Regions from separate parts of the Enterococcus sp. AZ177 genome, predicted to be linked through region 1. Evidence: riboswitches for the same ligand, from Rfam matches in the RefSeq annotation. Region 1 holds a riboswitch; each other region holds the start of a gene.

Region 1 (11,130 bases):
AACAAAAGTCCGTGAAGAGCAGGTTTTTCGCTATGATGATACCTTAAAAAAAGAGCGAAAGCAGACAATATTGATGGTAAGTGTACTCAAGCGTGATCTCAATAGAAAAGTGTTGATAAGTGGTGAAAAACGAAGCATTGAGTTGGGCAATGTAGAATTAGATTTGCCTAAAGGGTTAGACCTTGAATTCAAAGAGATAAAGTTAATAAGGAGTTATCGTTATTAGACGAAACATATTAGAACCATTGTACAATTGTTTTTTGAAAGGATGTTTTGATGAGAAAAGGATTTTTCTTTTTATTAGAATTCTTAGGCATAATTTTTTTGTATTTAATTCCTATTATCTCCATATCATATATTGCAGTATATGAGTTGCTTCATTTTTTTCACCCGTCAATTGAAAGTTTTATTCTATCAGGAAAGCTTCCGTTATTGGTCATGTTGATTGTTTTTATACTAGAACTCATTATTCATTTTAGGTTTAAACCCCAACAGAGAAAATTATTACGTGAATTAGGAATCAAACCGCAAGTTAGACGCTATAAAATAGGCTTTTGGGCAAATACTCGAAGCCAGAAGATCAAGCATACACTATATAATAAAAATGGTCTTTTGTTACTATTTACGCTTACTTCGATTCTTTCTTTAGGAGTTGTATGGTTTCAATTTAGATTGCCGAGTGGCTATCGTCATTCGTTGAGTGGGGTTGCGCCTTTTTTTACAATGAGTGGAGGGATTGCATTAGCTACGCTTATTTTAAGTACTCTATATACGCCATATGCATATGAAAAAGTTAGTCATCGAAAAATATATATATTAATGCCTATGTATAATGAACCAATCGAAAACATTAAAAACTCGTTTGAATCTATCCTAAATCAAAGTCTCCTGCCAACTGAATTAGTAGCTGTTGATGATGGCAGTTCACTTGTTGATTATTCAGAGGTTGCAGAAGAATATCGGAAAATTTTTGCTGAAAAAGGTGTTTCTTTTCAGTTTATTAAACAAAAAAATAGTGGAAAGCGAGCAGCTCAGTTAAATGCGTATAACCATTTAGAAATTTCCGATTTTCACAATGAGATTATTTTAACGATCGATAGTGATACTGTTTTTGATGAACATGCGATAGAACAAGGAATCATTCCGTTTGAAGATGAACGTGTATACTCTGTTGCGGGTGTGATCGTGACTAGAAATGTTACGGATAATCTTTTGACTGTGATCACAGATTTATTGGTGATTGGACACATGGTGCTGATAGAACGCTCAATGAATTCTATGTTCGGCAGCGTAGCCGTTAATAGTGGGCCAATTGCATTTTATAGAGCAGAGGTTTTAAATTTAGCGAAAAAATTAGGATATAAAAATGAAACATTTGGTCGTGTTAGAGTAGAATTTTCAGATGATAGTTTCTTGACTTTATCAGCGATGCTGTTGGGGCGAACTGTTGCTCAAATGACAGCCGTTTCATACACTGATTTACCAAATAAACTGAGCCATCATGTTAGACAACATCTCCGTTGGAGCAGAGGAAGTTTTATTCGAGGTTTTTGGCGTTTAGCTCTGTTTCCTGTTAGTAGTTTTGTCTTTTTTAGACAGTCATTTGGCTGGGCGATGTTTGCAGCGATGAATGTTATTAAATATCAATTGATTTATTGGGTATTTTTCGTAATGAGCGATTTTCCATTAATTTTAATTGCTCCTTTAGCTTTTAGTGCGGTTTATTCCTTGGCATATCTTTCAATTCCAAGGAACGATTTAGCAAAAAGGGACAAATGGATTGTGTTCTTTGCGTTTCCTTTTACTGTGTTATGGGCAATCTTCGTATTATCGCCTGTTCGAATTTGGGGGTACATCACCCATAGGAATACAGGATGGGGAACGCGAGACAAAATAGAACTATAAGATGACAATGAGGCTGGGACAGAAGCTTATTTCCGAAGGGTTTGCTTCTACTCCCACCGTTTATTCGTATTTAGGGTGTGATACAAAAGTGATTTTTACTTTTGTACTACACCTATATTTTTTTTAAAAGCAGAAAATCGTTCTAAAATTAGAACGCAACAATAAGAAAAAAATGGTTAAGAAGTAAACGTTAATGGCTGGTTTCTCAAGCATTTCATGTTATAATATAGGAAGTATATTAAAACGAAACGTTAAACATAGATATTATTAGATAAAATGAGGTGAACACTATGCGTTGTCCAAGATGTCATCATAATAATTCTCGCGTAATTGATAGTCGACAAGCAGACGATGGACGTGCAATCCGTCGTCGAAGAGAATGTGAAAATTGCAATTACCGTTTTACAACATTTGAACGAATTGAAGCAGCGCCATTGTTAGTCATCAAGAAAAATGGTGACCGAGAAGAATTTAACAGAGAGAAGATTTTACGTGGTTTGATCCGATCAGCTGAGAAACGCCCAGTTGCTATGGAACAAATGGAGCAAATCGTTGACAATGTCGAAAATAGAGTACGTAGCTTAGGCGAAAATGAGATTTCAACTACTCTAGTTGGCGAATATGTAATGGAAGATTTAGTGAACTTAGATGAAATCGCCTATATTCGCTTTGCCAGTGTCTACCGTCAATTCAAAGATATGAGTGTGTTCTTAAAAGAATTACAAGGAATCGTAGACAAAGCAAAATCTTCAAATCCAGACACAACCAATGATTAAGGAGGTCTTTCCTTGAAAGAGAATTGGAAAGAAGTCCATCCTAAAAGTATTTTTCAAGTAGCACTATCGTATCCGTTATCCAATCAAGAACAAGCAGTATTGACACTTTTATATCAACCAATTATTGGTGCCGAAGCTTTTAGTTTATACTTGACACTCCTATCCGAAGTGGAAGAGTCTGGTGTCAGTGAGTCACTTTTTCATGCTGATTTGATTACGATGATGGACATGAGTATCAAACAAATTCAAACAGCTAGAAAGAAATTAGAAGGAATCGGGTTACTAGGAACGTTTGTCAAAGACGATTCTGAACTTGGCGCACATTTTTTATACAGGTTGAATCATCCTGAAACAGCTGAACGTTTTTTTAAAGATGAAGTATTATCGTTAACCCTTCTAAACATCGTAGGACAAAGAAAATTGGACAAATTATTTGACCGCTTTAAACCAAAATTTATTAATTTGACTGGTTTTGCAGAAGTTTCAGCAAGCTTTAAAGAGGTGTATCAATTCAAAGAAGAACAAATCATTTCTCAAAGTAAGCTATTAAGCCAAATGAAACGATCTTTTAACGATCCAAGACCAGCACAAAAGCCAAGTGCAGTCAATGAAAGCTTTGATTGGGCATATTTTGTGCAAGGGATAGAAAAACTTGGAATCAAGTTGCCAGATAATAGTGTAGGATTCAAAGAAGAAGTATTTGTTTTCCATAACTTATTTGGCATTACAGAATTAGACATGATCGATTTTTGTTCTAAATCATTTGATTATTATACAAGTAAGATCGATGTAAAGGACTTTGAGCGAGTAGTCTATAGAACCTATGATCCTGATAAAAAGCAAAGACCAAGTGAATTTCAACGAAATGATTCGGTTGAGTTGTCTGCAGAAGATCAGCAGACATATCGGTATAACTCATTGAAAATGAACGGATTCTCTACACAAGACATTCAGATGATCATGGATAGTGAGAAGAATTTTCCGTTAAATTATTTAGAAGCACTAAAAAATGAACGTGGTGGGTATACAACCCCGCAAGAACGTTCACTGGTTAAATATTTAGTAAGTAAATCAGGACTACCGAACAGTGTAATCAATGTATTAATCAATTATGTTTATAATATTCAAAAGCAACCTACGTTGAAAGCTGATTATGTGAATCGAATTGCTAATGAATGGGCTCAAAGCGGTATTTTTTCACCAGAGAAAGCCATCGATCATGTACGCGAGTTAGCTAAAAAAGGCAAAGAACAAAAACAAACTAGGCAGAGATATGGACAAAATAATCGACCGATTCGTCAAGAAACATTACCAGATTGGGTAGATAATCCGGTTGAAGAGCAGAAACTATCTAAAGAAGAACAAGCACGACTAGACAAAGAAATTCAAGATTTCTTGAGTAAAGGAGGCGGCAATTAATGGAAGATGTAGGGAAAGAAATGTCAAAAATCATTCAAAACAGAGATATGAGTGAACGATATAATGAACTGGTTGAAGTTGTCCTTAAAGATACTGATGTACAGCAGTTCATCAAAGAAAATCGTGAACGATTGACGGACGATGATATTCGAAAAAGCTATTCGAAACTTTATGAGTTTGTTCAAGAAAAACGTAAATATCAATTAAATGACCCAACGATGATTGCTCCTGGATATGAGCCTCAACTAACCTTGAATTTCCATTACATCGATGTGACTTATGTACCTACAGAAGCGTTGATCGCGAAGCAAAAAGAAGATGAAATTCGCAAACGCGTCCGAGCAATGGATATGCCTAAAGATGTCCGAGAAGCTAGTTTGAATAGATTTGATACGGCATCTCAAGGTCGTGCTCAAGCAATGGCTGAAACTATGAAATTTTTAAACGAGTATACAACAAATCCAAAAGAATTCCATAAAGGCTTGTATCTTCAAGGTACTTTCGGTGTAGGGAAATCGTTCTTATTAGGTGCAATTGCGAATAGTTTAGCTGAGCGTGGTTTTGTAACAACCATTGTCCATTTTCCGACCTTTACAGTTGAAATGAAACAGGCAATTGGTAAAGATATGGTTGGACCTAAGTTGGACGCTGTCAAGAAATCACCTGTTTTGATGATTGATGATCTAGGGGCAGAATCAATGACTTCTTGGATTCGAGATGATGTATTAAGCGTTATTTTACAATATCGTATGCAAGAACAATTGGTAACGTTCTTTTCATCGAACCTTGATTTAAAAGAGCTAGAGAAACATTTATCCGTGACCCAGCGTGGAGAACAAGAACCCTTAAAAGCTCGTCGTATCATGGAACGAATCCGTTACTTGGCTCAAGAAATTACAATGTCTGGTAATGATCGAAGAAATGGATAGAGCTGACTTTTCCGACTGCTGTATAGGTTGAGTATAGGTGACTGAAGTGTGTGATACTTCAGTTGCTTTTTTAATTTTTCTTAATACTAAATGCTCGTAATGGACTATGCAAGAGTCTAGCGTTTATAATAAAGTATCAACAATGGAGGCGTGTCTATGAAAAAAATTACTATAACATTTGTAACGGTTATTGCATTGATTTCTTTAGCCGCATGCACACAAAATAAAACCGACTCGTCAAAAGTAAGTGAAAAAACGTCAATGAGTAGTGAGAAAGACCAAATGATCGATGAAACCTCAACTATGAAAGATCAAGAAAAATCTCAATCCATTTTTACAGCTATTTTAGTTGAAGATGCTAAAAAAAATGATACAGTAGATCAATCGACTCGTTTGGTTCTAAAAGAAGTCGAAGCAGTGGAAGATCCAGAAAAAATGATTGGTATGATGAAAAATGATGGTGTTATTTTGAATGTCACAACGGAACAATTAGCAGATGGACTCACAGAAAGTAGTTTAAAGACTGGTGATAAAATCCAATTTACATTAGTCGGTTTACCAGCAATGACTATGTCGATTCCACCACAAGTTGTTGGGAATTCAGTAATAAAAGTTGAAAAAATTTAATCATTTTGAAGTCGATAATGTTTGAGGTTGGTACAGAAGTGTTTAACTCCGAGAAATAAGAAGGAATTTACGAAAATTGCTCTTCAAATTTTTGTGACCAAGTAGGTACTGTACAACATCAACTTGTTCCTTGTTGTGTTTTACAGCAATTTCGGCTTATTTCCGAAGGAGTTGCTTCTGCGCCCACCGTTTATTCGGTTACTAAGAGCCTGAAACATAACGTTTTTAGTTATGTCCCAGGCTCGTCATTTTTGTTTTTTATAGAGTAAATAATTATTTTTTCAAAAAAAGCATTGACATTTGTTTTATAACGATGGTATAGTTTCACCTGTAAGATAACTAAATAGATTTGTTAGGTGAGGCTCCTATACAAACACAGGCTACTGCCCAAAAACATCGAGAGATGCCAATGGGTAGAACAGGGATTGTCGATTACAAGGCTTTTCATAAGGTAGCTAAAAGCTCTGCTTTTTACGTTGTATAGTGCCAAAACTCAACGACTAGATCATACAGGCTTTTTTTTGTGCGCTTATTTATGACCTTCCGCTGAGTTTTGGCGGAAGGTTTTTTGCTGTGAATCACTACGATTGGCCAAAGGACAGAGTAGATGATGAACAGTACTTGGCGAACGAAGAGAGAGAAGTAACCGAAATACTGAATCATGGCATATCGATCCCCCATCTCTGGTCCTAAAAACCAAAGTATAAAAAGAAAAGACAGAGTAGATGATGAACAGTACTTGGCGAACGAAGAGAGAAGTAACCGAAATACTGAATCATGGCATATCGATCCCCCATCTCTGGACTTAAAAGCCAAAGTATAAAAAGGAAAGACAGAGTAGATGATGAACAGTACTTGGCGAACGAAGAGAGAGAAGTAACCAAAATACTGAATCACATCATGTCATTTCGAGCATACCAAACACTAACAACAAATCTAAGAAAGGAGCAAGCTTATGAATTTTTAATCAACATTATGTCCAGCATTTTTGCAGGAATGATTATTGGAGCAGAACGGCAATGGCGAAAAAAACTAGCTGGAATGAGAACAATGACCTTGGTAACATTTGGTGCATGTCAATTCGTTTCTTTATCCACTTTGATTCAGGATGATAGCAGTCCTACAAGAATAGCCGCTCAAGTAGTCAGTGGTATCGGATTCCTTGCTGGAGGCGTAATTTTGCGAGAAGGCTTTAGCGTAACAGGTATCAATACTGCCGCGACCTTATGGTGTTCAGCTGCTGTTGGAAGTTTGATCGGAGCGGGGTTTGTGATCGAAGGAATAAGTTGCGCAGTTGCTTTGATGCTCGTTAATATTTTGCTGAGGAATCTATCGTTTAAAATGGACAACTTGGCTGTCCAAAAAGAAGACGAACAAGTAGAGTCGATTCACTATCTTTCGGTTATTGCTAGTAATACAAGTGAAGTCATGCTTAGAACTGAAATTATTCAGTTACTCGATAAATATTGTTTAACCTTTACTAAATTCTCTTGTACCGATTTAGCAGGACAAAAAGTAAGACTATTCTTAGAAATCGAAGCGACAAGAAATGGCGTATTAGCAGTCAATACGATTATTTCAGAATTGTCTCAACTATCAGAAATCATAGAAATCAATCAAATGAGCAATTAAAAGAATGGAGGAATCAAAATGGTAAAACAGTGAAGGTCAACGTAATTAATTGGAATAGTGAAGAATATTGGAGAGGTATTTTTTTAAGAAACAAGCTACTTAAAACCAGTGCTGGAAAGGAATGGATCAAAGAATTGCCTATTCATGAAAAATACGACCTCCATATAGCTGCTATGATTGACGGGGAAGTTGTAGGGACGTTACTTCTTTCAAAAAGAAGCCGCACGATGGCTCAGATCAAGCAAGTTGCGATTGATGAGTTGTACCAAGGATTTGGGATAGGAAAACAATTACTTGAATTTGCAGAAAAAATAGCAGAGCTGATGAACTTTCAATCTGTATTTTTAACTGGTCGTAAACAAGCTTGGGGCTTTTATGATCATTTTGGTTACCAACGTATAAGTAGCGCATACTCAGATGGGGATGTGATCTTAAAAAAATTTAAGAAAAATCTTTGCACAAAAAAGAACACTCGGAATTTCGGTATTATCAAACATATCACGCTAAAGGAGATGGAAACAAATGGATGACAGTAGTCAGATGATTAAGGGCTCATGGATAAAGAAATCTGTTGAAGAAATTATAATTATTATTGTCTATTTGTTTCTAGGGCAAAAAAGCAATTTCCTCCGCTAACAGATTTTCTTTTATCTATCAGTCCGATTCCTAAAATAGAGAGAACACAATGAGATTGTAAAGGATGATCGTTTGTATTAGACTATCCTACATTTCATTAATCAGAGTTTTAGAAAGAAGGAGAAATACATGGATAAAAGAACAGCATTAACTGAAAAAAATAATCAGTCATATGAATATTTTGCACGGAACTCAGCCGAAAATATCATTACCTTTTTCAACTCTTCCAAAATAGGACTATCAAACCAACAAGCGGTTTTATCAAGAGAGGAATTTGGTGAAAATACAATTACTCACGGCAAAAAAACACCGCTATTCGTTGAAATAATCAAAGCTTATTTTACGCCATTTACAATTGTTTTGATCGCACTTGCTATTATTTCCTTTATAACAGATTATGTTATTGCACCACCAGCAGATCGTGATCTTATAGGTGTACTTATCATCATGGCGATGGTGTTGATCAGCGGTACAATGACATTGATTCAATCGGTTAAATCAAATCAAGCAGCAGAAAAATTGAATAACATGGTAAAGATTACGGCAACCGTTGTCCGTAGAAAAAAAGAAGTAGAACTTCCAATAGAAGAAATCGTCTGTGGCGATATCATAAAATTATCTGCAGGTGATATGATTCCAGCTGATATCCGTTTAACCAAAACAAAAGACTTATTTGTGTCTCAATCTGCAATGACGGGCGAAAGTTATCCAGTTGAAAAAAGAGCAGATTACAAGTTAAAAGGAAACAGCGTGGAAACAGAATATGAAAATATTGTTTTTATGGGCAGTAATGTTATTAGCGGTAGTGCAGAAGGAATTGTTGTTTCAGTAGGAGATAACACTCTTTTTGGAAAAGTAGCACAAGATGTTTCAGACAAAAACCCTCAAACAAATTTTGAAGTCGGCATCAGCAAAACTTCATGGTTGTTGATTCGATTTATGTTAGTCATGGCGCCAGCAGTATTTTTAATTAACGGATTAACAAAAGGTGATTGGTTTGAAGCGTTTCTTTTCGGGTTGTCTGTAGCGGTGGGGCTAACACCTGAAATGCTGCCGATGATCGTGACGACGAATCTTGTTAAAGGCGCTTCAAGTATGGCTAAAAAAGGCACAATTATCAAAAATCTAAACGCGATTCAAAATTTTGGTGCAATTGACGTTTTATGTACAGATAAGACAGGTACATTGACTCAAGATAAGATTATTTTAGAGTATCATTTAGATTGTGATGGCAAGGAAGATAGCCGAGTGTTGCGCCATGCATTCTTTAATAGTTATTATCAAACAGGCTTGAAAAATTTAATGGATGTCGCAATTATTGACGCCGCAAAAGAAGAATTATCGATCGATTCTTCTAAATACAAAAAAGTAGATGAAATTCCTTTTGATTTTAAACGACGTCGTATGAGTGTTGTGATCGAAGATACATCTGGCAAAACGCAAATGATTACAAAAGGTGCCGTCGAAGAAATGTTAGAAATTTCAAGTTTTGTAGACTATCAAGGAACCGTGACGCCTTTAACAGAATCACTTAAAAAAGAAATTTTGAAAACCGTTGAAGAATTGAATGAAGACGGGCTACGTGTGTTAGCTGTTTCTCAAAAAACAAACCCAGCGACCATTGATGAGTTTTCTGTCTCAGATGAAAATGAAATGGTTTTAATTGGGTATCTTGCATTCCTTGATCCGCCAAAAGAAACAACAAAAGCTGCATTGGAAGCGTTGAAAAAACATGGGGTTGGGGTCAAAGTATTGACTGGTGATAATGCTCTGGTGACGAAATCAGTTTGTAAACAAGTTGGACTAGCAAATGAAGAACTGATTACAGGGAATGAAATTACTAAAATGAATGATTTTGAACTAAAAACGATTGCTGAAAAGTATAATATTTTTGTGAAATTGACACCTCAACAAAAAACGCGGATCGTTCAAATATTAAGAGAAGCTGGCCATACCGTTGGTTTTATGGGAGATGGGATCAATGATGCCCCAGCAATGAAAGAAGCTGATGTTGGTATTTCTGTCGATACGGCGGTTGATATTGCAAAGGAATCGGCAGATGTTATTTTACTTGAAAAAGACTTGATGGTCTTGGAACGAGGGCTATTAGCAGGAAGAACGACTTTTGGTAATATCATGAAGTATGTCAAAATGACGGCGAGTTCTAATTTTGGTAATATGTTTTCAGTTGTAGTAGCAAGTATCTTTTTACCGTTTCTACCTATGTTACCGTTACAACTACTCTTTTTAAATTTGATTTATGATATTTCATGTATGTCAATTCCTTGGGATCATGTAGACGATGAGTACCTAGAGCAACCTAAAAAATGGAACGCTTCAAAGATTGGTTCATTTATGAAATGGTTGGGCCCTACAAGTTCAGTTTTTGACATTACGACTTATTTGTTAATGTATTTTGTCATTTGTCCTCAACTAGTTGGAGGAAACTACCATGATTTAGATCCAGCACAACAAGCGACTTTTATTGCGATTTTTCACGCTGGTTGGTTTATAGAATCTCTTTGGTCACAAACGTTGGTGATTCATACATTGCGAACACCTAAAATTCCGTTTATCCAAAGCAGAGCGTCGTTTATTTTAACGACTATTACGTCTTTAGGAATTGCGGTTGGAACGATTTTACCGTTTACAAGTTTTGGACAAAGTTTAGGATTAGCTGAGCTGCCGTTAAATTACTTTGCTTGGTTAGGTTTAACAATAGTGTCCTATTTATTCCTAGTCATGATCGTAAAAAAATTCTATGTCAAACGATTTGGGGAATTACTATAAGATTGAGTAAAAGATTGAGTCCAATTGATTTTGGATCTCAATCTTTTTTCTGATTAGCCGCATATCTTTTGCTAAAATAAAACGTTGCGTTATCATAAAGAGAAGGAAAATAAAAAAGAGTGTTTTTTGTTTGACCTTTACTGACTAAATGAGTATAATAACGATATAAGGTCAAAATTAATCAGACCTTATGCTTTTTTATAAGTTAAAAGTACTATTTATATAGTAGAAATTAAAGAGCTTATTCAGCTTTAACAATTATTTAGCTACGCAGGCTAGCTCTTCGGAAAAAAGATAAAATCTAAATGAGGCAACAAGCACCTCAGTCAGATTTTCCTATTTTTCTGTCAGAGCTGTACGAGCCCGCTCCGCTTTAACATTATCTAGCTACGCAGGCTAGTTCTTCGGAAAAAAGA
Region 2 (11,130 bases), 510 kb from region 1:
ATCAAAGAGCTTATTTTTGTAAAAATATCTGAGCATTCGTATATTCATTGGTATCTCCTGGAAACCATTTTTTCAAATTAGTTGCAATTTCAGTTGCTCGTGCATGATTTTCGATATTTATAATCTGGAGATAGAAGTTTCCATCCCCTTGTTTTACGTAAGAAATCCGTGTAGAAAGAAAAGACTGACAGAATCTTTCACGTAAATTTCTTCTTAAACGATTGCTGATTGCTTCCCAATTTTTGGGTAAATTATCAATTTCAATCCAGTTGTATTTTTTATCTGTCTGTAAAACAACTTGCATATCTCTTCCATTGTAGTTAGATATTTGCCCTTTAGTTAGTCTTAAACATTCCGATTTAAAGGTATTAGTCCACTCTGGTTTAACACCTACAACTTTGACCATCAAGTGTGTTGGGTATTCAATTAAAAAGACATTCCCATTTGTCAACATAGGCCAAGTTTTTAGTCTCGTAAATTCAGCCATTTTTTTGGCTCTGGATTCAAGTCCAATATTATTGATAATGATTTTATAAAATGAGCCATTTTTCATTTCGGCATTTTGGTTACGTGTTTGATCCATAAAAGGTTCCTTTGTAATATAGCGAATGGTCCGATCTGCTAAGTCTTGTTCTAAGACCCATAAGTTACCTAGAGACTTATTGTTAATTAAATATTGATAGGGGCTGTGTGATTCAGCTGTTGCATTTACGTCACGAATTACATATTCTTGCCCAAGGTATTTTTTTTCCAAAATACGTCTACTCCAGTAGCGACTTGCATTTGTTGCTCCTGTACTTAAACGAGCTTTCATTCCAATTTTGAATTTAGGTGCTGGAGCAAGGGATAGATCATGTTCATAGATCCATTTTCGGTAAGTACTTGCATTGGAGTTAATCAGTACTTGATATTCTGAGTTGCCCACTTTTGTGTTAAGTTTGTGTATCTGTTCTACTTTATAGTATTGATTAACTACGTTAGCTGGAATTTTTTCATTCGATGACCATGGTGATGCATTTGTTGCGCTACCTAATAGTCGAACAATATTTCCAACTTTAACCTTACAGGCTCTACTTGGAAATGGTGGTGTAACTGTAAAAGGCGGACGTACGACCCCTGCAAAGCTATTGTAATTAAATGTACGTTGCGTGCAGGGATCGTTATTTCCTCGGCCATTTTGATCTACGCCTATAAATCCATTACTTGTTACTGATCCTACAACAATTCCAGTATGACCTGCAAAACCATTATTATAAACAAAAATATCTCCTGGTAATGGCAAAAATCCTGCCGTATTTGGAATGACTCGAAAGCCTCCAACATTACCTGTTCGCATCAAATCTTTTGCATATGCTCCAGAAAAAGAAACGCCAAATAAATCGTGCCCATATTGATTGATTAAATCAAAACATTGAACCCCAGCAGCTTTATCATAGTCATATGCTTTCCCAATTGAATTTTTTGCCCATTGTACACCTTGTGCTTGTGTGATACCCATTTTTATTCCTTCTCTCTTTTTTTTTAAGTTTATAACACGTCTGTTATAGTGGAATTCCTATTTGTAGTATATAATGTTAACGTCTCCCAAACCTTTCAATTCACTGTCTTGATCCTGTTTAAATCCCACTTGATTAGTTATAGCCAATAATATAGAACATAATTTTAGTAGCTAAGAAAAAGGAAAAGGAATCAGAGCAAACAGATTTCTGTTTTACTGATTCCTTTTTCGCTATTCTATTTGAAAAAAATCTGACATGCCTATTTTTTCAAATCGTTCTTGTGAGTCGGCTGGCGTTTCATCATGATCATAAACGAGCAGTTTGAAGTCTTCTGTTTTTGGGATTCGTTTAAATGTTTCGTTATCGGTCAAAAGAATGAGTTGCTGGCAAAGCCATTCAAGAACTACCTCAATATCTTGTTCATCTTCTACCCAATCATCAAATAAATGAAGAGAGGCAAATCGCTGATTTTCATCCCAATCACCGGAATTGTACTTCATTTCTTCCAATTGTGTTTTAGTGTAGCCTTTAGTTGCGTAATAACTGGTTGTTTCTCGCCAAAGGTCTACTGTATTAAAGCATAAGTTGATTTCACCTTCCTCATAAATATTGCAGTCCAAAGCAAATGCATAAAATCGTTCATCGGAATGATCTAGTAAAAAATTGTCAATGCTGTCTGTTAAAAAGTTAAAAAAATACTCTTGCTGTTTTTCTAAAAAATGGTCCATTTATAGCCTCCAAAAGTTGGGTCTTTTAAACATTGAAACAGATAAAAGAAAGAATGTCTATCTAAAGTTTTTTTTTTAGTTGGATAGTCATTTTTTAAGAAAATATAAAGATTTTTTAGTGAAACGATTTATTAGCCAGCGTGGATTTTACCGTGGGAACAAGCACAGAGTCGGTTTAGTTTAGGAACATAACTACACAAGTTGGATAACGTCTATCAAATTTAATTTGACTTTGTGATTCGATACGATTATAGTTTAAAATGAATTAAATACTTGTTAGGTGAGGCTCCTATATAAACACAGGCTACTGCTCAGTAATGTCGAAAGACAGGTATGGGTAGGACAAAATTCGTCGAATTAAGGCGTTTTTCAAAGTAGCTAAAAGCAATGCTTTTTACGTTATATAGTGCTAAAACTCAACGAAGAGAAGAGTAAGGTACGTTCTAAATAAATGGCAAATGTCATCAATTTAAACGCCTATAGTCTAATCCCTTCGCTGAGTGCTCTTGGTGAAGTTTTTTGTTTTTATCCAATGAATTAGCGGAGCTATAGAAAGGAATAACCAATGAAGAAATCTGTAAAAATAGTGATTATCACGGTATTATCTATTCTTCTTGTCGTTGTCAGTGTAGGATGTTATGCAGCCATTTCATTCCAAACAGCCAAGGAAGAAAGTGAATCAACATTGTCCAATAAGAACCAGAATTTCACTGGTGATGAACAAGCAAGTGATAAAGAGTTGACTGTGATGATCGTCGGAAATGATTCAAGAGATGACGATGAAGACCAAGGGCGTTCAGATACGCTTATGGTAGCGCACTATGATGGGAAAACGAAGCAGCCTAAATTGATTTCGATTATGAGAGACAGCTATGTAACTTTTCCAGATGGCGGACAAGATAAAATAAACGCCGCATATGCATATGGTGGTGCACAAATGACAAAAGACGTGCTGAAAACGAATTTTGATTTACCAATCAATTATTATGTAGTCATGGATTTTAAAGAATTTAGTGATATTATTGACGAGCTTTATCCAAAAGGGGTAACGATTGACGCTGAAAAAGATATTAATTTAGACGGTGTGGATATCTTTAAAGGGAAACAAACATTACATGGTAATAGTTTACTGCAGTATGCTCGTTTTAGAATGGATGAAGAAGGCGATTTCGGTCGGATCAGACGTCAACAACAGGTGATGGATGCTTTAGTAGAGCAATCTAAAGATTTGATTCCAATTTGGGAATTACCACAAGTAGCAGGGAAAATGGTCGGAAAAATCGATACAAATGTACCCACAAGTCTTCTAATCGATTTAGCAAAAGATTTTCTAACTGGAAAAGTGAAACCATTAAAATCACTATCTGTTCCCGTAGAAGGGTCATGGAACTTCAATGATTATACTGAATCTGGAAGCGTGATTGAATTAGATGAACAAACGAATGCTGAAGCGATTCAGAATTTTATGAAAGACAAAGAATAACATAATGGATCCGTTTGCTCTCCTTGATGTGGGTAAACGGATTTTTTTATAAAAACGGAAAGTAAATCAGTTTAATTCTATGCGATTAGACCAAGCGTATGCTATTCTTTAAGAAAGCGTTTTTTTTATTTAGAAGGAAGGGTTTACTATGAAAGTTGTGATCATTGGTGCATCTTTTGCTGGCGTGTCGGCTGCTTTGGCTATTAGAAAAAAACACCCCGTTGCAGAAATTCATTTAATCGAGAAACAGGAAACGATTGGTTATTTGCCGGGAGGAATCAACCGGTATTTTAATAAAACAAGCGAATCTATTCAAACTGCAGAGTTTATTTCAGAACAACAATTAATAGAAAAGGGTATTTCTTTGTTGTTAAATGCCAAAGTGGTCAGTATGGATTCGAAACAGTATATCGTTAAGTATGAAAAACAAGCAGCAACGTTTTTTATGTCTTTCGATAAATTGATTTTAGCGACAGGTTCTAGTCAATGGTCGCAGAAAATTCTGGGTAGTGATTCAGAAAAGGTATTAAAATATAAATTTTTACCTGGCGTTTTACAAGCTATTGAACGATTGGAAAGGAGTGATAAAGTAGCCTTGATCGGTGGTGGACAAATCGGTGGGGAAGCAGCAGATATGCTGTTGAAAAAAGGAAAAGAAGTGCATCTTTTTGAGCGGATGGATTATTTATTATTCAAGTATTTCGATGAGGAGATGATACGACCAGTACAAGCCGAAATGGAGTCTCGAGGTGTTGTATTTCATTTTGATGAAATGGTTGAAAAAGCGATCGACACAGATGAAGGTCTACTGATTGAAACAAAGAAATCTAAACTGTTATGTGATAGTGCGATTTTTGCGATGAATGTCCGTCCGGATCTAGGCTATTTGGATGAATCTATTCAAACGCATACAGATCAGACTGTTTTTGTAAATGAGTACTTGCAAACCTCTCAAACAGATATTTTTGCAATCGGTGACTGTATTCAGGTCCAGTATGGCGTGTCAAAGGACTCTTTTTACATTCCTTTAGTGAATAATGCGGTTAGAGCTGGCTTAGTTGTAGCTCAAAATCTTGTTGAACCAACAACACCATTTGTCGGCTCGCTTCGAACGATTGGAACAAAACTTGTTGATTATTATATCGCAAGTACTGGGTTGACGGAAGCAGAGGGGCTCTTTCACGGGCAGTCAATTGCTGTTGCCCATGTTCAGCAAAAAAGTGCTCAATTTTCAGGATGTGAAAAAATTTGTGGAAAAATTATTTTTGAAAAAGAGAGCCACAAAATTTTGGGAGCACAATTAATTTCCAAAGCAAATATTTTAGAGAAAATCAACACACTAGCACTTGGTATTCAAATGGGTCAAAAACTTGAAGCGCTTTATCAAAAAGATTTCTTGTATCATCCATATTATTCCAACGTGATTGACATCACGAATCAGTTAGGATTTGAAGGATTGTGGAGTGATACGGATGAAAATTGAAGAATTATTAGATAAGAAAGAAGCAAGAGAAATCGGGATTTTAAAGAAAGTAATTTTGGCTGGCGGTCGAATTGCAGATCATGAGTTGCTAGATTATTTAGGGGTTTCAAAGGCTTCTTTAGAAAGTGATTTGAAGGAATTAAGTTATTACTTGAAACCTTACGAAAAGGACTGTTCCCTTTTTTATGATGGACAATGGGTGGCTATTCACTTGTCTGATCATTTTTCAGTTAGTAAGGTTTTGGATGATTATGTCCGCGCATCAGTCAAATTTCAATTGATCGATTATTTATTTCATTATCGAGAATTTACGATCGTTCAGCTCACTACAAAATTTATGATCAGTGAATCTTCGTTATTTCGAAAGATCAAAGAGTTAAATTTAATAGTAAAAGAATTTGATCTTAAAATTCGTAATGGTCAGCTAAAAGGGGAAGAGTTGCAAATCCGCTATTTTTATTTTCAAATTTATTGGTTTTTGACGCCTTATGATGTACATCAAGAAAAAACATTGACCATTCAAAATGCAAGAATCATTGAAGCACTCGAAAAAGCTTTATCGCTTTCTTTTGAAGAACAAGGCAAATTGAAGATTAGTTTGTGGCTGACGATCAGTAAAAAAAGAATTGCGGTACAGCCGAAAGAGTACAAAGGATTATCTAGTAAGAGTCAGGGATACGAACAGGATCCTTTTTTTAAAACATTGCGCTCTTTTGTTTTGCGTTTCTTTAGCCGCTATCCACTTGAAATCGATGAAGAAGAAAGCCTATTGCATTATATTTTTTTAATGAGTATGTCCGTTTTGGCTGAATCGGATTTCGCTGAGTATAGTTTGATTCGAGGTAGACGTACACCGACTTCATTAGCGGATACATTCGTGTTGGAGCATGTGATTTTATATTATCGGCCAAAAAAATTTTTCCCGGATCTGGAGAAAAAAATCTTCTATTATTTTTCTCAAATTCATAGTCGGCTCTATTTTTTTAAAGGAGAGTTGGAGTTATTTGATCGCGAGAATATTTGGCAGAAAGAACAAAGTCTTTCCAGTCATCAGTTGGCGGACTTCTCCCGTGTGCTTTTAGATAAAAGTTTGGAATGTTTTGATCGTCATTATGAAAAAGGCAATAGCTTACATGAATGGTCGTTAGTGAAATATCTTAGTGTGCTGGCAATTATTGATTTTGACATTGTTGGTGAAACTCGAATTGGAATCGATTTAAAGATGGACCACTTATATAAAGAAGTTATGACGCAAGTATTGGTTTTGAGTTTGAAGAATTTAAATGGCTTAACGATTGAAACTTACAATGCCCAAAAAAGCTATGATTTGATGATCACAAATGTTATGAAGCCGAATGTATATCGTTCAGTAAAGGAAGTATACGTGTTATCCGAGTTAGGCTCAACTTACGATATCAATCAAATTAGGAAGAAAATCAGAGCATTACACAATAAAAGATGAATTGAGTGAAAAAGCCCAAAAACCAAAAGAGTGCGTTGTTTTGGTTTGGGCTTTTCGTCGATAGGACAAAGAAAGAAGCAAAAACCTTCAATTATTTTTGAAATAAAAAAAAATATGACATTTTTAGGAAACGATTTGCGATTATTATTAATATATAAAATAGAGCGTTTTCATTACGGGGTTTATTTATCAGCCGAAGCTAAACAAGCCCACTACGCTTTTAAAATAGGGAGGAAATCATTATGACAGAGCAAAAGTATATCATGGCAATCGACCAAGGGACGACTAGTTCAAGAGCGATTATTTTTGATAAAAAAGGCAACAATATCGGGAGTTCTCAAAAGGAATTTACTCAAATTTTTCCTAAAGCAGGATGGGTCGAACACAATGCTAATGAAATTTGGAACTCGGTTCAATCAGTCATTGCAGGTGCCTTGATTGAATCAGGAGTTAAGCCTTCTGATATCGCAGGCATCGGTATTACCAATCAGCGGGAAACAACGGTCGTTTGGGATAAACAAACAGGATTACCAATCTATAATGCAATCGTGTGGCAATCTCGTCAATCTTCATCTATCGCCAATCAGTTAAAAGAAGAGGGTCATGGTGAGTTAATTCATGAAAAAACTGGATTGATCGTAGATGCTTATTTTTCCGCAACGAAAATTCGTTGGATTTTAGATCATGTTGAAGGAGCTCAAGAACGAGCTGAAAAAGGAAATCTGTTGTTTGGAACGATTGATTCATGGCTCGTTTGGAAATTGACAGGTGGGGAAACGCATGTAACGGATTATTCCAACGCAAGTCGTACCATGTTATTCAATATTCATGATTTAGATTGGGATCAAGATATTTTAGATATTTTAAACATTCCACGTGTGATGTTACCGAAAGCTACATCGAATTCTGAAGTATATGGGTTGACGAAAAACTATCATTTCTACGGTAGTGAAATTCCGATCTCAGGTATGGCAGGTGACCAACAAGCTGCGTTGTTTGGACAAATGGCTTTTGAACCGGGAATGGTAAAAAATACGTATGGTACAGGTTCATTTATTGTCATGAACACAGGTGAAAAGCCACAGCTTTCTGATAATAATCTATTAACAACGATTGGTTATGGGATCAATGGCAAAGTCTATTATGCCTTAGAAGGAAGTATTTTCGTAGCAGGTTCAGCCGTTCAATGGTTGCGTGATGGTTTGAAGATGATTCAAACAGCTGCTGAGTCAGAAGCTGTAGCAAATGAATCTCATAATAAAAATGAAGTTTACGTTGTTCCTGCTTTTACAGGTCTAGGAGCACCGTATTGGGACTCGGATGCAAGAGGCGCTGTATTTGGGTTGACAAGAGGCACAACAAGAGAGGATTTTGTAAAAGCTACATTGCAATCGGTGGCTTATCAAGTGAGAGATATCATCGATACCATGCAAAAAGATACTGGTATTGCGATTCCAATCTTAAAAGTAGATGGAGGAGCCGCGAATAATGATTTATTGATGCAATTTCAAGCAGATATCTTAAACACTTCTGTTCAAAAAGCACAAAATTTAGAAACAACTGCTTTAGGTGCTGCGTTTTTAGCTGGTTTAGCGGTTGGCTTTTGGAAAGATTTAGATGAATTAAAAGAATTTTATGAAGATGGACAAGTGTTTGAAGCGAAAATGTCCGATGAAGAACGGGATGATTTATACGAAGGCTGGCAACAAGCTGTCGCTGCTACACAAATGTTTAAACATAAATCAAAATAAGGGAAGAAGTGAGTGGTATGTCATTTTCAATCAAAACAAGACAAACATCTATTGAAAAGATGAAGTCTGAAGAATTAGATTTATTGATCATTGGCGGTGGTATTACAGGTGCGGGCGTCGCCCTACAAGCAAGCGCTTCTGGTATGAAAACAGGGTTGATCGAAATGCAAGATTTTGCCGAAGGAACGTCTTCTCGCTCAACGAAATTAGTCCATGGCGGGATTCGTTATTTGAAAAATTTTGATGTAGAAGTTGTGGCGGACACGGTACAAGAACGTGCTGTCGTTCAAGCGATAGCGCCTCACATTCCAAAGCCAGACCCAATGCTTTTACCGATTTATGATGAGCCCAAAGCAACGTTTAATATGTTTTCTGTCAAAGTTGCAATGGATTTATATGACCGCTTGGCGAATGTGATCGGTACAAAATATGAAAATTATACGTTAACAAAAGAGGAAGTGTTAAAACGGGAACCGCAATTAAAAAGTGAGGGGCTACAAGGTGGCGGTGTTTACCTCGATTTTAGAAATAACGATGCTCGTCTTGTTATCGAAAATATCAAACGGGCGGCTTCTGATGATGGTTTGATGGTCAGCAAAGTCAAAGCGGTAGGCTTTATTCAAAATGAGCATGGTAAAATCGTTGGCGTAAAAGCAGAAGACTTGCTGACGGGTGAACAGTTTGACATCAAAGCAAAAATTGTTATCAATACGACGGGGCCTTGGTCTGATAAAGTGCGAGGTTTAGATACAAAAGAAAATGTAGTGCCGCAAATGCGTCCGACAAAAGGGGTCCATCTTGTTGTAGACAATAGCAAATTACACGTACCACAACCAACTTATTTTGATACAGGTAAACATGATGGTCGGATGGTCTTCGTTGTTCCTAGAGAAAAGAAAACGTATTTTGGCACGACGGATACAGATTATACTGGGGATTATGAACATCCTACTGTTACACAAGAAGATGTCGATTACTTGTTGGAAATCGTCAATAGCCATTATCCTAAAGCCAATGTGACCATAGACGATATTGAAGCAAGCTGGGCAGGCCTTAGACCACTGATTTCAGAAAATGGTGGATCAGATTACAACGGTGGCAATAATGGCAAAGTTTCTGATGAAAGCTTCGATCAAGTAATCGAGATTGTTGATAAGTATAAACATCAACAAGCAACGCGTTTTGATGTTGAAAATGTATTGAATCACTTAGAAGAATCACTAGCTGAAAGCAAAGAAAACCCTTCAGCAGTTTCTCGTGGCAGTTTATTGGAACGCTCAGAGGATGGTTTACTGACATTATCAGGAGGGAAAATCACAGATTATCGTAAAATGGCGGAAGGGGCATTGAAAGAGATTCAACGAATTTTGAAAGAAGAATTTAATCGTGACGTTCAGTTGATTGATTCTAAAACATACCCTGTTTCTGGCGGAAATCTTAATGTGGCAAATGTTGAAGAAGAACTAACTAATCTTGCGAAAATCGGTGTAGAAAAAGGGTTGGATCAAGAAGAATCTGAGTATCTAGCTCACTTATACGGTTCAAATGTAACCGAACTATTTGAAAAAATTGCTACGACTGAACCAGTAACAGGGTTAAGTTTAGCTGAAACATTGGCGCTCCATTATGCGTTGGATAATGAGATGATACTGACACCAGCAGATTATCTTGTCCGTAGAACGAACCACTTATTATTCATGAGAGATACACTGGATGAAGTCAAACGAGGGGTTATTTCTGAAATGAGTCATTATTATAATTGGACCGAAAAACAACTAGAAGACTACACAACTGAATTAAATCAATTGATTGCCGAATCTGATTTGAGTGCATTGAAAGAAGGGAAGAAGTAAAATGGATACTTCAAATATGACACAGATTTTCAGTGAGTTTTTAGGGACGATGATATTGATTCTTTTAGGAGACGGTGTTTGTGCCGGAGTTAATTTAAAGAAAAGTAAAGCCGCAGGATCTGGATGGATCGTGATTGCGTTTGGTTGGGCAATGGCAGTAACAATTGCAGTATACGTTGCAGGCTATATGGGACCTGCTCACTTGAATCCAGCAGTGACGGTTGCGATGGCAATGGCGGGAAGTTTTGAATGGAGCTTAGTTGTACCGTTTATTTTAGCGCAAGTACTAGGAGCAGTTCTAGGAGCTGTTTTAGTTTGGTTAGCCTACTTACCACACTGGCAAGTAACAAAAGATCAAGGAGCGATTTTAGGGACGTTCGCTACAAGTCCTGCGATTCGTAATTATCCAGCGAATATGGTAACGGAAGTGATTGGAACATTTGTTTTAGTGTTAGGTTTACTGTCATTTTCACAACACAATTTTACAGACGGGTTAAATCCATTAGTTGTAGGAGCGTTGATTTTGTCGATTGGTTTATCTCTAGGTGGACCTACAGGATATGCGATCAATCCTGCGCGTGATTTTGGTCCTCGTTTGGCACATCAAATTTTGCCGATTTCAACTAAAGGAGAATCGGATTGGCGTTATTCATGGGTTCCAATCCTTGGACCTTTAGTCGGTGCGGTAGTGGCTTCTGGTGTTTATATGTTGATGGTTTGATTTTTATTGTAAGTTTACGAGAGGTTGGGACAGAAGCTTATTTCCGAAGAGATTGCTTCTGCTCCCACCGTTTATTCAAATTCCTTGAGGGGGAAGATGGCTTGTAGAGGTATCTCCTACCCTCTTTTTTTGTTGGGTTGATTAGGACAA
Region 3 (11,130 bases), 120 kb from region 1:
AAAATCTTTTTGATAAAACATCAAAGCAAAAACAGGTAGACTGACAAGGGATAATTCCCCTAATAATCGGAAATCTTCTTTCAAAGTAGAAGGATTTGAGGCCTTCTGCCGTCTTCTTGTCACGACATAGGCCAACATCAAAATATAGCCAAGTTTCATGAATTCTGATGGCTGAAATGAGAGTGGTCCTAGTCGAATCCAACGTTTGGTACCAGTTGCGGCGGCCATAACTGGGTCGTGAAATTTTATCAGCAAACTCATTAGTAACAGCGATAAACCATAAAGTGTAGGAGTAAATTTCCACAAATATTTAATTGGAATAAACATCGTGATAAACATTGCCACAATGCCTAAGATAGTCCATAGAAGTTGTTTTATCATCAAAGGAGTAATTGATTCAACTGACGGATCTGCATAAAATGCGCCATACTGGGCAATAAAGCCGACAACTATCAAAAGAAAAACAGGTAAAAGAAGCGCATAATTCACAGGTTCACTATTTGGATTTACGTTTTGTCTCATGCCAGTTCTCCTTGTTGCTTCCCTATTTCTCTCATTTCCGTCGCACGGGCATTCAATGCAATACCAAGTGTAATGCTCAATATCAGCAAACTAGATCCACCATAACTGATGAAAGGGAATGTCAATCCTGTCATAGGGATAAACCCTAACAAGCTCCCTACGTTTACGGATACTTGAAGTAAAAGTAACATCCCACAACCAATATAAAGATAGGAGTAATAAAGGATTTTTGATCTTATCGCAAGTAAAAATAAACGAGCAACCATAAAGAATACTAAAAATAAAATCCCTAAAGAAGCAATCAATCCCAGCTCTTCGATACAAATGGCAAAAATAAAATCTGTATCAGCAGCTGGCAGGAACCCCTTTTTTTGAATACTATTGCCTAAACCTAAGCCCCAAAAACCACCATTATGCATGGCATAATAAGCATTTGACGTTTGAAACCCTTTGCCAGTCGGATCAATGAAAGGATTTTGCATCACTTCGAAACGAGTTACTAAATACCCGAATTTTTCAGGCATCCAATTTGTTGGAATCGACAATAAAAGAACGGTTCCTAAACGTTTTATCGCAACGAAACCAATTAAAGCTATCGACATAAATAAAGGAGATAGTCCGCTGGATAAAAACAAGACTAAAACAAGGATAAAAATCATTGACGCTCCAGCAATATTTGGTTGTAAAGCTACAAAAAACATAAAGAACATAGCCACAAATAAAGAACGTTTATGATCTTTGAACCTAAAAGGAACGAGCGTGTCTGTTTTAGCCAAGTTTGCAGCTAAATAAAGAACGAGTACTAAAGGAACTAACTCAGATGGTTGAAACAAAAGTACGCCTAGATTGATCCAGCGCTTAGCACCACCAACACTTGTTCCAATAAAGGGCAAAGCAACAATAGATAAGAACGTCATCGCCAAAATAACATACATCATTTTAGGTTTACGAAGAACGGACAAGTTAATCCGATAAACAAAACTCATACACACGATACTAAAAAGAAAATACATCGTTTGTTTGATTGCTTTACTCGACGTTCCAAGGTCACTATCTAATAATTGATAGGAACTTGAACTATAGACCATTAAAATACCTATGATTGACAAAATAAAATAAGGGACCAAAACATAAAAATCTAAATAATGCATCTTAGAGAATCTTTTGGATTGTTTCATTTCGCTGCCCCATCATCCAAAAAGCTATGAATAGCTTCTTCATTTTGTTTCTCGTCTATTTCTAAGACACTTCCAGCATCAGTATAATCGTTAAATGCCCAGCTCCCTTTAACTGGTACAGATAAAGTTTCAAGCGTTTTGACATTGCCTGATAGAAAATCTTTTGCTAAATCTATAAGAAGATCAGTGGGGATATTCGTATCTAAGTAACCGACCGCTTCGCCCGCTATTTTCGGAAGTTGTAAGAAGGAGACAGCATCTTTAGATTGTTTTGCCAGTGCGTCCATAACTTGTTGTTGTCTTCTTACTCGACCAAAATCGCCCTCTTCATCCATTCGAAAACGAGCATACTGTAATAACGTGTTACCATCCATGAGTTGTTTGCCTTTTTTGATGTCGACATTGTCTAGGTTGATATCTTTTTCTGCATCGATTTCAATCCCTTTTGGATAAAGTTCATTGATTAATTGAACAAAATGAGTAAAATCTGCCGAAATATAATAATTGATTGGCAAACCAAATGAGTCATTGAGGACCTTTCGTGTTAATTCGGCTCCGCCGTACGCGTAAGCAGCATTGATTTTCTCTAACCCATGTCCAGGTATTGACACATAAGAATCTCTCATGATTGATATTAATTTTGGTTGTTTTGTTTCACTGTTATAGTGGGCGACCATTAATGTATCAGCACGTCCGCCATCTTCATCATCTTCACGACCGTCATCACCAATTAACATAATCGTGATCTCTTTCAGATTTGTCTGTTGATCACCAGAGAAGTTAGTATTCTTGCTCTTATTCACTTGGGATTGAGCCATTTTTTTTCCATTATGAAAATTTATTGCGGTGTAACTCCCAATTCCTGTAAAAATCAAGAGAACAAAAAGAATTATACAAATTAACCATTTTATTCCAGTTTTCATAGTTTATTCCTCGCTAATCATTTTAATTGATCATCAAATAAAGTTTGGCATTAGGAATTGATTTAGATGGGGGACAAAAAGATCTTTATACTAAAATAATGAATCACAGTAAGTCAAAATTAAAAGAAGTATCTCTAAACCATTAAATCACAATGAAGAGATGTTTTCTCCTTCGATTTGTATATCCACCTCCTGGAAATAAAATTCTGTCAACATTATCTATCAAAACAAAAAACCTTCGCTTAGAATAACTCAGCGAAGGTGGATTGATTTCAGCACAAAAAGAGCTTTTCATCATTCTCATCGTTGAGTTTTAGCACTATGAAACGTAAAAAGCAGAGCTTTTAGCTACTTTGTGAAAAGCCTTAATTCGACAATTCCTGTCCTACCCATTCCTGTCTTTCGACATTTTTGAGCAGTAGCCTGTGTTTCCATAGGAGCCTCACCTAACAAGTTATTCAGATCGCCCTAAATATAGTGAATATCTTCGTTAAAGTCAATAAAGTAAATATTAATTTTTTTATAATATGTCGATCTGAAACGGATATACTTGTTATTTAAAGTAGAAAATTCCGTTTTCTAGAGGGGTATAGCGGTCGAGTTGAAAAGAGTGGAAAATGACTACGTACTATTTTCTTTACTCTTTCTTAAACATAGCCTCAAATAATTGCTATCTAATGATTTAGAAAGAATATCGGAAAGTATGAACCTTTATGTTTCGATGTTCTCTTATTTTTGGGATCAAATGATTAAACAAATAATAGGCAACATGCTATAATTGAAATTGATACAGGGTTTGTAACTGTACTATAAAATACGGTTTTCCTTAATGTAGATTCTTTATATTCTTTTTTGTATAAGGGAATTGGTTTAATGAAACATGATTTCAGAAAGGGTGTAACACGTAATGGATAAAAGCAGAAATGGTGCCGAAGTGATTGTTGAGAGTTTGAAAAATCATCAAGTCGATTATGTCTTTGGAATTCCAGGAGCAAAGATTGATGGTCTGTTTAATGCGTTAGTCGATGATGGCCCAGAATTGATCGTAACGCGTCATGAACAAAATGCAGCCTTTATGGCAGCTGCCGTTGGTCGCTTGACTGGAAATCCAGGTGTAGTTGTTGCAACGAGTGGTCCAGGTGCGAGTAATCTCGCTACAGGGTTAGTAACGGCTACAGCAGAAGGCGATCCTGTACTGGCGATCGGTGGTCAAGTAAAACGAAGAGACTTATTAAAATTAACCCACCAAAGTATGAACAATGCAGCTTTATTCGAGCCAATCACGAAGTACAGTGCAGAAATTCAAGATCCAGAGACCATTTCTGAAGTCTTAGCAAATGCTTATCGATTGGCAAAGTCGTCAAAAAAAGGAGCTAGTTTTATCAGTATTCCGCAAGATGTAGTTGATGCTCCAGTAGAATCTGTCGGCATAAAACCATTGAGTGATCCGAAAATCGGCTCTGCTTCATCAAAAGATATCGACTACCTTTCACAACGGATTCAAGCGGCTGAGCTGCCTGTGTTATTGGTCGGGATGCGTGCCTCTACAGATAAAGAAGCAAAGGCAATTCGCGCAATCGTTGAGAAAACGAACATTCCAGTCGTTGAAACGTTCCAAGCTGCAGGAGTGATTTCTCGAAAATTAGAAGACCACTTCTTCGGACGAATCGGTTTGTTTCGCAATCAACCAGGTGATATGCTATTAAAACGCAGTGATTTGGTGATTGCGGTCGGCTATGATCCAATAGAATATGAGGCTAGAAATTGGAATGCAGAAGGAGATTCGGCGATTATAGTAATTGATGATACACCGGCTGAAATCGACCAATATTTCCAACCGGAACGAGAACTGATCGGCGACATTGCTGAGACATTAACCGTTCTTTTACCAAGTATTGAAGCGAAAGGATTATCTGATAAAGCGATAGGATATTTGGATTTATTGCATGAAAAACTGGTTAAACGAGACGATGTGAAAGAGAGGACAACAAAAGGATTGATTCACCCTCTAGAAGTGATCGAAACATTGCAAAATATAGTAACAGACGATATGACAGTCACTGTTGATGTAGGGAGTCATTATATTTGGATGGCTCGTCATTTTAGAAGTTATGAGCCGAGACATTTACTTTTTAGTAATGGGATGCAGACATTAGGTGTTGCTCTTCCTTGGGCGATTTCAGCAGCATTGGTTCGACCAAACACGCAAATACTATCAATTTCAGGGGATGGTGGCTTTTTGTTTTCTGCTCAGGATCTTGAGACGGCAGTCCGAAAAAAATTAAATATCATTCATTTGATTTGGAATGACGGACGTTATAACATGGTTGAATTTCAAGAGCAACTTAAATATCATCGAATTTCTGGTGTGGACTTTGGACCCGTCGATTTTGTGAAATATGCTGAGGCTTTTGGAGCCAAAGGATTACGCGCTGAGAATGTTCAAGAATTAAAAGCAGCAATTTTAAAAGGAATTGAAACAGAAGGACCTGTTGTGATCGATATTCCAATTGATTACCAAGATAACGAAAAACTTGGCGAAACGATTTTGCCAGATCAATTTTATTAGAAAGGTGATAACAATGACAAAAGAAACAGTCTTATATCAGCACGGAACTTTAGGAGCTTTAATGGCAGGCTTGATGGATGGGACTGAAACAATCACTAATATTTTAAAAAAAGGTGATTTTGGGATCGGTACTTTATCCGGTTTAGATGGGGAGTTAATCATTTTAGAGGGGAAAGCTTTTCAAGGAAGGGAAGATGGGGCCTTGGTTGCACTAGATGGCAAACAAGAAACACCTTATGCAGCTGTGACTACATTTAAACCAACAATCACTTTTCCAGTGGCTGGTCCTATAGATTATTCAAAAACAAATAAATTAATCAGCGAACATTTAAAGAGCGAAAACCTTTTTCATGCAATCAAAATTCATGGGAAATTTAAAACAGTCCATATTCGAGTGATGCCCAAACAGCAAAAACCTTATAAACGATTGGTTGAAGTATCCAAAGAACAGCCTGAGTTTGAAAAAGAAATGGTTACTGGCACTATACTTGGCTTCTTCACACCGGAACTATTTCAAGGTGTTGCAGCAGCAGAGTTTCATTTGCATTTTATAGACGACAAGCAAACGTTTGGCGGACACCTGATAGATTTTGAATTGGAATCAGGGGTGATTGAGATTGAACCCATGGACTCATTATTTCAACATTTTCCCAAATATGATGAAACATTTATTCATACAGCCATTGATTATGCTGATTTAGATAAAGAAATTCAAGAAGCGGAATAGAAAGGGTGTGGGACAAAAGTAAAAATCACTTTTGTTTCACACCCTAGTTGCGAATAAAAGGCGAGAGCAGAAGCAATCCCTTGGGAAATAAGCTTCTGTCTCAGGCTCTTTCATTTTGAAGCAATTTTTTCGCTTTTTCTGTATTTGCAAAATGAAGTTTCACATATTTACTTAGTAATGTCATCCCACCTTTAGCCAACACTTTCGCTGCAACTTTATCAGAAACAGCGCCCGCACCAGAAGGAACTTTCATTCCTAATTCTTTGGATTCTTTATCTAGTTCTTCTAAAAAAGCCGCTCGGCTAATGATTGAAGCCGCTGCTACTGCTACATGATATTGCTCACCTTTTGTAATGAAGAATAATTTTTCATTGACTTGATTTTGTTCACTTCGTACATACTTTTTATAATTGGCTTCAGGTGTAAATTGATCGATCAAAATACCGTCTGGTTTCGTTGGTGCGATGTCGTTCAATAATAAATGGATTGCTTGATTATGTAAGGCGACTTTCATATGAACCGCATTATATTTTGGCTGGATCTGATTGTATTTTTCTGGCTCAACAATCAATAGTCTATAAGGAACCAGTTCTTTGATGACTGCTGAAAGTTGTACTATTTGCGGATCAGTCAGTTCCTTGGAATCTCGTACGCCAAGTGCTTTTAGTTTTGCCACCATCGTTTTGTCGACGTAAGCAGCGCAAACTGTTACGGGGCCAAAATAACTACCATTGCCAACTTCATCACTACCTAAGACTGAAAGTTGACTGAAATTAGCAGGTAACGCTGTTGCTTTTTTTGATGTCGATCGACTTGTTCCTTTACTTTCAAGTGAACTGCCCCATTTTGCTGCTATCTTTTCGGCATCCCCCCCTTGAAATACGACTTTACCAGAGGTATAAGCTGTAATCGTTGTATTTCCAACTCTGGCAACGAAATCAGTGTAAGGCACAGTTTTATTTAAACGTTTTTTCTCATAATAGACATGCATTTTTTTCATTGTATCTTTGTTTACTTTGATTACTTGTGTTTGTGACATAGGGAGCTCCTTTCAAATCTTCTTATTCATAGTAAAACAAAAGAATGGAAAAGTGAAGTATGTTTCTTTGAGTGAAACACAAAAATAAAGCAAAGATAATAGCGGTGTAATAACGTAGATTTGAGTTTTCAGAAAATCTATGGTAGAATAGCTTATAAGTAATGATACTAGTTTGAGTGAGCGGATTTCTGCTCACTCTTTTTAATGGAATAACATAGAAAGAAAGTATGATAAAACGTCGATTTGCTTGACTTTTGTTGTCTGGTTGTATCAATCGACACTTTCTATGATTTAGCTATACGAATCAGGCTTGCTAAAAATCTAGTACGTTACATAAATCTCGAAGGAGGCGAAAATTTTGAGTAGTGTTGTGGAAACTGTTACCGAGTTAGTCACACCAATCTTAGAAAAACAAAATTTTGAACTTGTAGAAGTAGAGTTTGTCAAGGAAGGAAGAGACTGGTTTCTCCGCGTCTTTATTGATAAAGAAGGCGGTATTGATATCTTAGACTGTGCACTTGTGAGTGAGCAGCTAGATGAAAAGCTTGATGCTATGAATCCTGATCCGATTCCCCAAGCGTACTTCCTGGAAGTGTCCTCACCGGGAGCTGAACGTCCGTTGAAGAAAGAAAGCGACTATGAAAAAGCAGTTGGAGAATACATTCATGTTTCACTCTATCAAACAATCGATGGTGAAAAACAGTTTGAAGGTATTTTAAAAACAATAGACAAAGATCAGTTGACCTTGACAGTCAAAATCAAAACAAGAGTCAAAGACTATACATTTGAACGAAAAAACATTGCAAAAGCTCGTTTAGCAATTCAGTTTTAATTGAGTAAAACACGAAGCAGAACGTTCCAGTTTTGACTTATCACGAGATGCAATAAGCGACTTGATAAAAGTCGAGCAGCTCCGTTCGCCTTTCATTTAGACAGTAGGAGGAAATGATAAAAAAATGAGCAAAGAAATGTTAAATGCACTAGATGCATTAGAAGCTGAAAAAGGTATTTCTAAAGAGATTGTGATTGATGCATTGGAAGCAGCATTAGTTTCCGCATACAAAAGACATTATGGACAAGCCCAAAACGTTGAAGTTGAATTTGACGGTAAAAAAGGGAATATCCATGTTTATGCTGTTAAAGAAGTAACGGAAGAAGTCTTTGATTCACAACTAGAAGTTTCATTAAAAGAAGCGATGGAAGTGAATAAAGCATACGAAATGGGTGATAAAATCCGTTTTGAAGTAACACCAAAAGATTTCGGTCGTATTGCAGCTCAAACAGCAAAACAAGTTATTTTGCAACGTGTTCGAGAAGCAGAACGAAACATTATCTATAATGAATTCAGTGCGTATGAAAATGACATTATGCAAGGAATCGTTGAAAGACAAGACCGCCGCTACATCTATGTGAACTTAGGAAAGATTGAAGCTGTTTTATCAAAGCAAGATCAAATGCCAAACGAGTTTTATCAGCCTCATGATCGTATTAAAGTTTACGTTTCGAGAGTTGAAAATACCTCAAAAGGCCCGCAAGTTTTCGTAAGCCGTAGCCATCCAGATTTATTGAAGCGATTATTTGAACAAGAAATCCCAGAAGTGTATGATGGAATAGTAGAGATTGTGAGCATTGCTCGTGAAGCAGGAGATCGTTCAAAAGTTTCTGTTCGTTCAACTGATTCGAATATCGATCCTGTTGGGACATGTGTAGGACCAAAAGGCCAACGTGTTCAAGCCATCGTTAACGAATTAAAAGGGGAGAATATGGATATCGTTGAATGGAGTGAAGACCCAGCAGTTTTCATCAGCAACGCATTGAATCCAGCCCAAGTAGTAGATGTTATTTTCGACCCGAATAACAATAAAGCTTGTACTGTAGTCGTTCCAGATTATCAATTATCACTGGCTATCGGTAAAAGAGGACAAAATGCACGTTTAGCTGCAAAATTGACTGGCTTTAAAATTGATATCAAACCTGAATCTGAAATGGAGAGTTACTATGCAGAACATGCAGAAAACGAAGAAACTCCTGAAGAAGAAGTACATGATGAGGCGATTGTCGCATCTGATTTAACAGCTGATGAGTACGAAAATATCGAGTTTGAAGAAAAAACAGCCGAAGACGAAGAACAAGTTTAACGATTTGGAGGGAATCAAATGAAAAAAAGAAAAATCCCGATGCGTAAATCTGTTGTTTCAGGCGAAATGAAACCGAAAAAAGAATTGGTTCGAATCACGCGTTCGAAAGATGGCGAAGTCGCAATCGACCCTACAGGGAAATTGCCTGGACGAGGGGCTTACGTTTCACTCGAGCCCAAAGAAGTCCAAGAAGCTTGGGACAAGCACATTTTAGACCGTGTCTTGGAAACGAAGTTGACAGATGATTTCTACCAAGAATTATTGGATTATGTTGAACACCAAAAAGCACGTAATGAGTTGTTCGGCAATGGCTAAAGAAAAGGTACTGAATTTATTAGGTTTGGCTATGAGAGCTGGAAAACTAGTGACCGGTGAAGAGTTAACAATCGGTGATATCCGCAGTAATAAAGCGAAATTCGTTTTTGTTGCTGGCGATGCTAGTGAGAATACAAGAAAAAAAATCAAGGACAAATGTTCTTATTATAACGTTCCTTGCAGTGAGTCGTTTTTACATTCAGAATTAAGTCACGCAATCGGTAGAACGCGTATGGTGATTGGAATCAATGATCAGGGCTTTGCGACGAAATTCAAGGAACTAATCAAAGGTTAGGAAGGTGATTGCATGGGGAAAAAAAGAATTTATGAACTAGCAAAAGAGATGAATCAATCGAGTAAAGATGTTGTCGAAAAAGCACATGCTCTAGGTATGGATGTGAAAAACCATATGGGCGCAATTTCTTCTGAGGACGAATCAAAGCTTCGCAACTCATTTGGAGGAAATAAACCTGCAAATACACAACAAAAACCCGCTGCGAAACCACAAGCGCAAAGTGGTCAAGGGCAAACAAAACCAGCAAATCAAAAGCCAGCTAACCAAAATGGAAATAGACCAAACCAAAATCAAACTAGACCGCAACAACCAAATGGACAACAAAATCGTCCACAGCAAAATAACCAAAATCGTCCAGGACAACAAAATAATCAAAACCGTAACAACAAAAATCGAAACATGCAAGGAAGCAGCCAAAATATGACTCAAAACCGTACGAATCAAGGACAGCAAAATCGTCCGCAACAAAACAACCAAAATCGTAACAATACACAAAACCGCAGCACGCAAGGAAATACTCAAAACACTAACCAAAACCGTCCTGCTGCAACACAATCAGGTCAACAAAATCGTCCACAACAAGGACAAAATAACAGCAACACGCAAGGAAATCAAAACCGAAACAATACGAACACTGGAAACCGCAACAATAGTTTCGGTGGAGGCGGCGGTCAAAACCGTAACCGTAATGGTTACAATAACCAAAACCGTAATAGATTCAATAAAAAAGGCAAAAAAGGCAAATACCAAGAATCAACAAAACCAGCAGTTCCAGCACGTAAATTCCGTGAATTGCCTGATGTACTAGAATACACAGAAGGAATGAACGTAGCAGATATCGCGAAGAAAATTCACCGTGAGCCAGCTGAGATCATCAAAAAACTATTTATGATGGGTGTCATGGTCAATCAAAACCAATCCCTAGATAAAGAAACGATTGAATTGTTGGCAGTAGATTACGGAATGGAACCACAAGAAAAAGTTCAAGTTGATGTCGCAGATATCGATAAATTCTTCGAACCAGAAGCACTAGTTGAAGAAAATCTTGTGACACGTCCTCCGGTTGTAACAATCATGGGACACGTTGACCATGGTAAAACAACATTGCTTGATACGTTACGTAATTCGCGTGTAACCTCAGGTGAAGCGGGCGGTATCACTCAACACATCGGTGCCTACCAAATCGATATTGATGGAAAACCAATTACATTCTTAGATACACCAGGACATGCTGCCTTTACGAGTATGCGTGCGCGTGGAGCAGGTATAACAGATATTACAATCTTGGTCGTTGCAGCAGATGACGGTGTAATGCCGCAAACAGTCGAAGCAATCAACCATGCGAAAGCGGCAGAAGTGCCAATTATCGTAGCTGTAAACAAAGTTGATAAACCAGGTGCTAATCCTGATCACGTAAAACAAGA

What was found. A riboswitch is a leader RNA that binds a small molecule or an ion and turns the genes downstream of it on or off. The one in region 1 is predicted to bind magnesium.
Region 2: another riboswitch for magnesium. It lies ahead of IGJ34_RS03500 (LCP family protein); the one in region 1 lies ahead of IGJ34_RS06045 (MgtC/SapB family protein).
Region 3: another riboswitch for magnesium. It lies ahead of IGJ34_RS06645 (LCP family protein); the one in region 1 lies ahead of IGJ34_RS06045 (MgtC/SapB family protein).

The regions. Positions count from the first base shown of each region.
Region 1 is NZ_CP172944.1:1,232,157-1,243,286, forward strand. Features, by position in the region: gene IGJ34_RS06010 (pectate lyase-like adhesive domain-containing protein) at 1-226, shown strand, start outside; gene IGJ34_RS06015 (glycosyltransferase) at 277-1,905, shown strand; gene nrdR (transcriptional regulator NrdR) at 2,196-2,681, shown strand; gene IGJ34_RS06025 (replication initiation and membrane attachment family protein) at 2,694-4,100, shown strand; gene dnaI (primosomal protein DnaI) at 4,100-5,029, shown strand; gene IGJ34_RS06035 (hypothetical protein) at 5,186-5,656, shown strand; partial or broken gene IGJ34_RS06040 (hypothetical protein) at 5,678-5,869, shown strand; M-box (ykoK) riboswitch at 5,998-6,168, shown strand; gene IGJ34_RS06045 (MgtC/SapB family protein) at 6,434-7,288, shown strand; gene IGJ34_RS06050 (GNAT family N-acetyltransferase) at 7,318-7,818, shown strand; gene mgtA (magnesium-translocating P-type ATPase) at 8,054-10,714, shown strand.
Region 2 is NZ_CP172944.1:720,921-732,050, forward strand. Features, by position in the region: gene IGJ34_RS03490 (hypothetical protein) at 11-1,498, opposite strand; gene IGJ34_RS03495 (DUF4303 domain-containing protein) at 1,730-2,227, opposite strand; M-box (ykoK) riboswitch at 2,493-2,661, shown strand; gene IGJ34_RS03500 (LCP family protein) at 2,793-3,710, shown strand; gene IGJ34_RS03505 (FAD-dependent oxidoreductase) at 3,859-5,193, shown strand; gene IGJ34_RS03510 (helix-turn-helix domain-containing protein) at 5,183-6,655, shown strand; gene glpK (glycerol kinase GlpK) at 6,898-8,406, shown strand; gene glpO (type 1 glycerol-3-phosphate oxidase) at 8,424-10,259, shown strand; gene IGJ34_RS03525 (MIP/aquaporin family protein) at 10,261-10,980, shown strand.
Region 3 is NZ_CP172944.1:1,347,316-1,358,445, forward strand. Features, by position in the region: gene IGJ34_RS06635 (FtsW/RodA/SpoVE family cell cycle protein) at 1-522, opposite strand, end outside; gene IGJ34_RS06640 (FtsW/RodA/SpoVE family cell cycle protein) at 519-1,700, opposite strand; gene IGJ34_RS06645 (LCP family protein) at 1,697-2,623, opposite strand; M-box (ykoK) riboswitch at 2,915-3,084, opposite strand; gene alsS (acetolactate synthase AlsS) at 3,531-5,192, shown strand; gene budA (acetolactate decarboxylase) at 5,206-5,919, shown strand; gene rnhC (ribonuclease HIII) at 6,020-6,958, opposite strand; gene rimP (ribosome maturation factor RimP) at 7,317-7,790, shown strand; gene nusA (transcription termination factor NusA) at 7,915-9,096, shown strand; gene rnpM (RNase P modulator RnpM) at 9,115-9,411, shown strand; gene IGJ34_RS06680 (YlxQ-related RNA-binding protein) at 9,404-9,706, shown strand; gene infB (translation initiation factor IF-2) at 9,719-11,130, shown strand, end outside.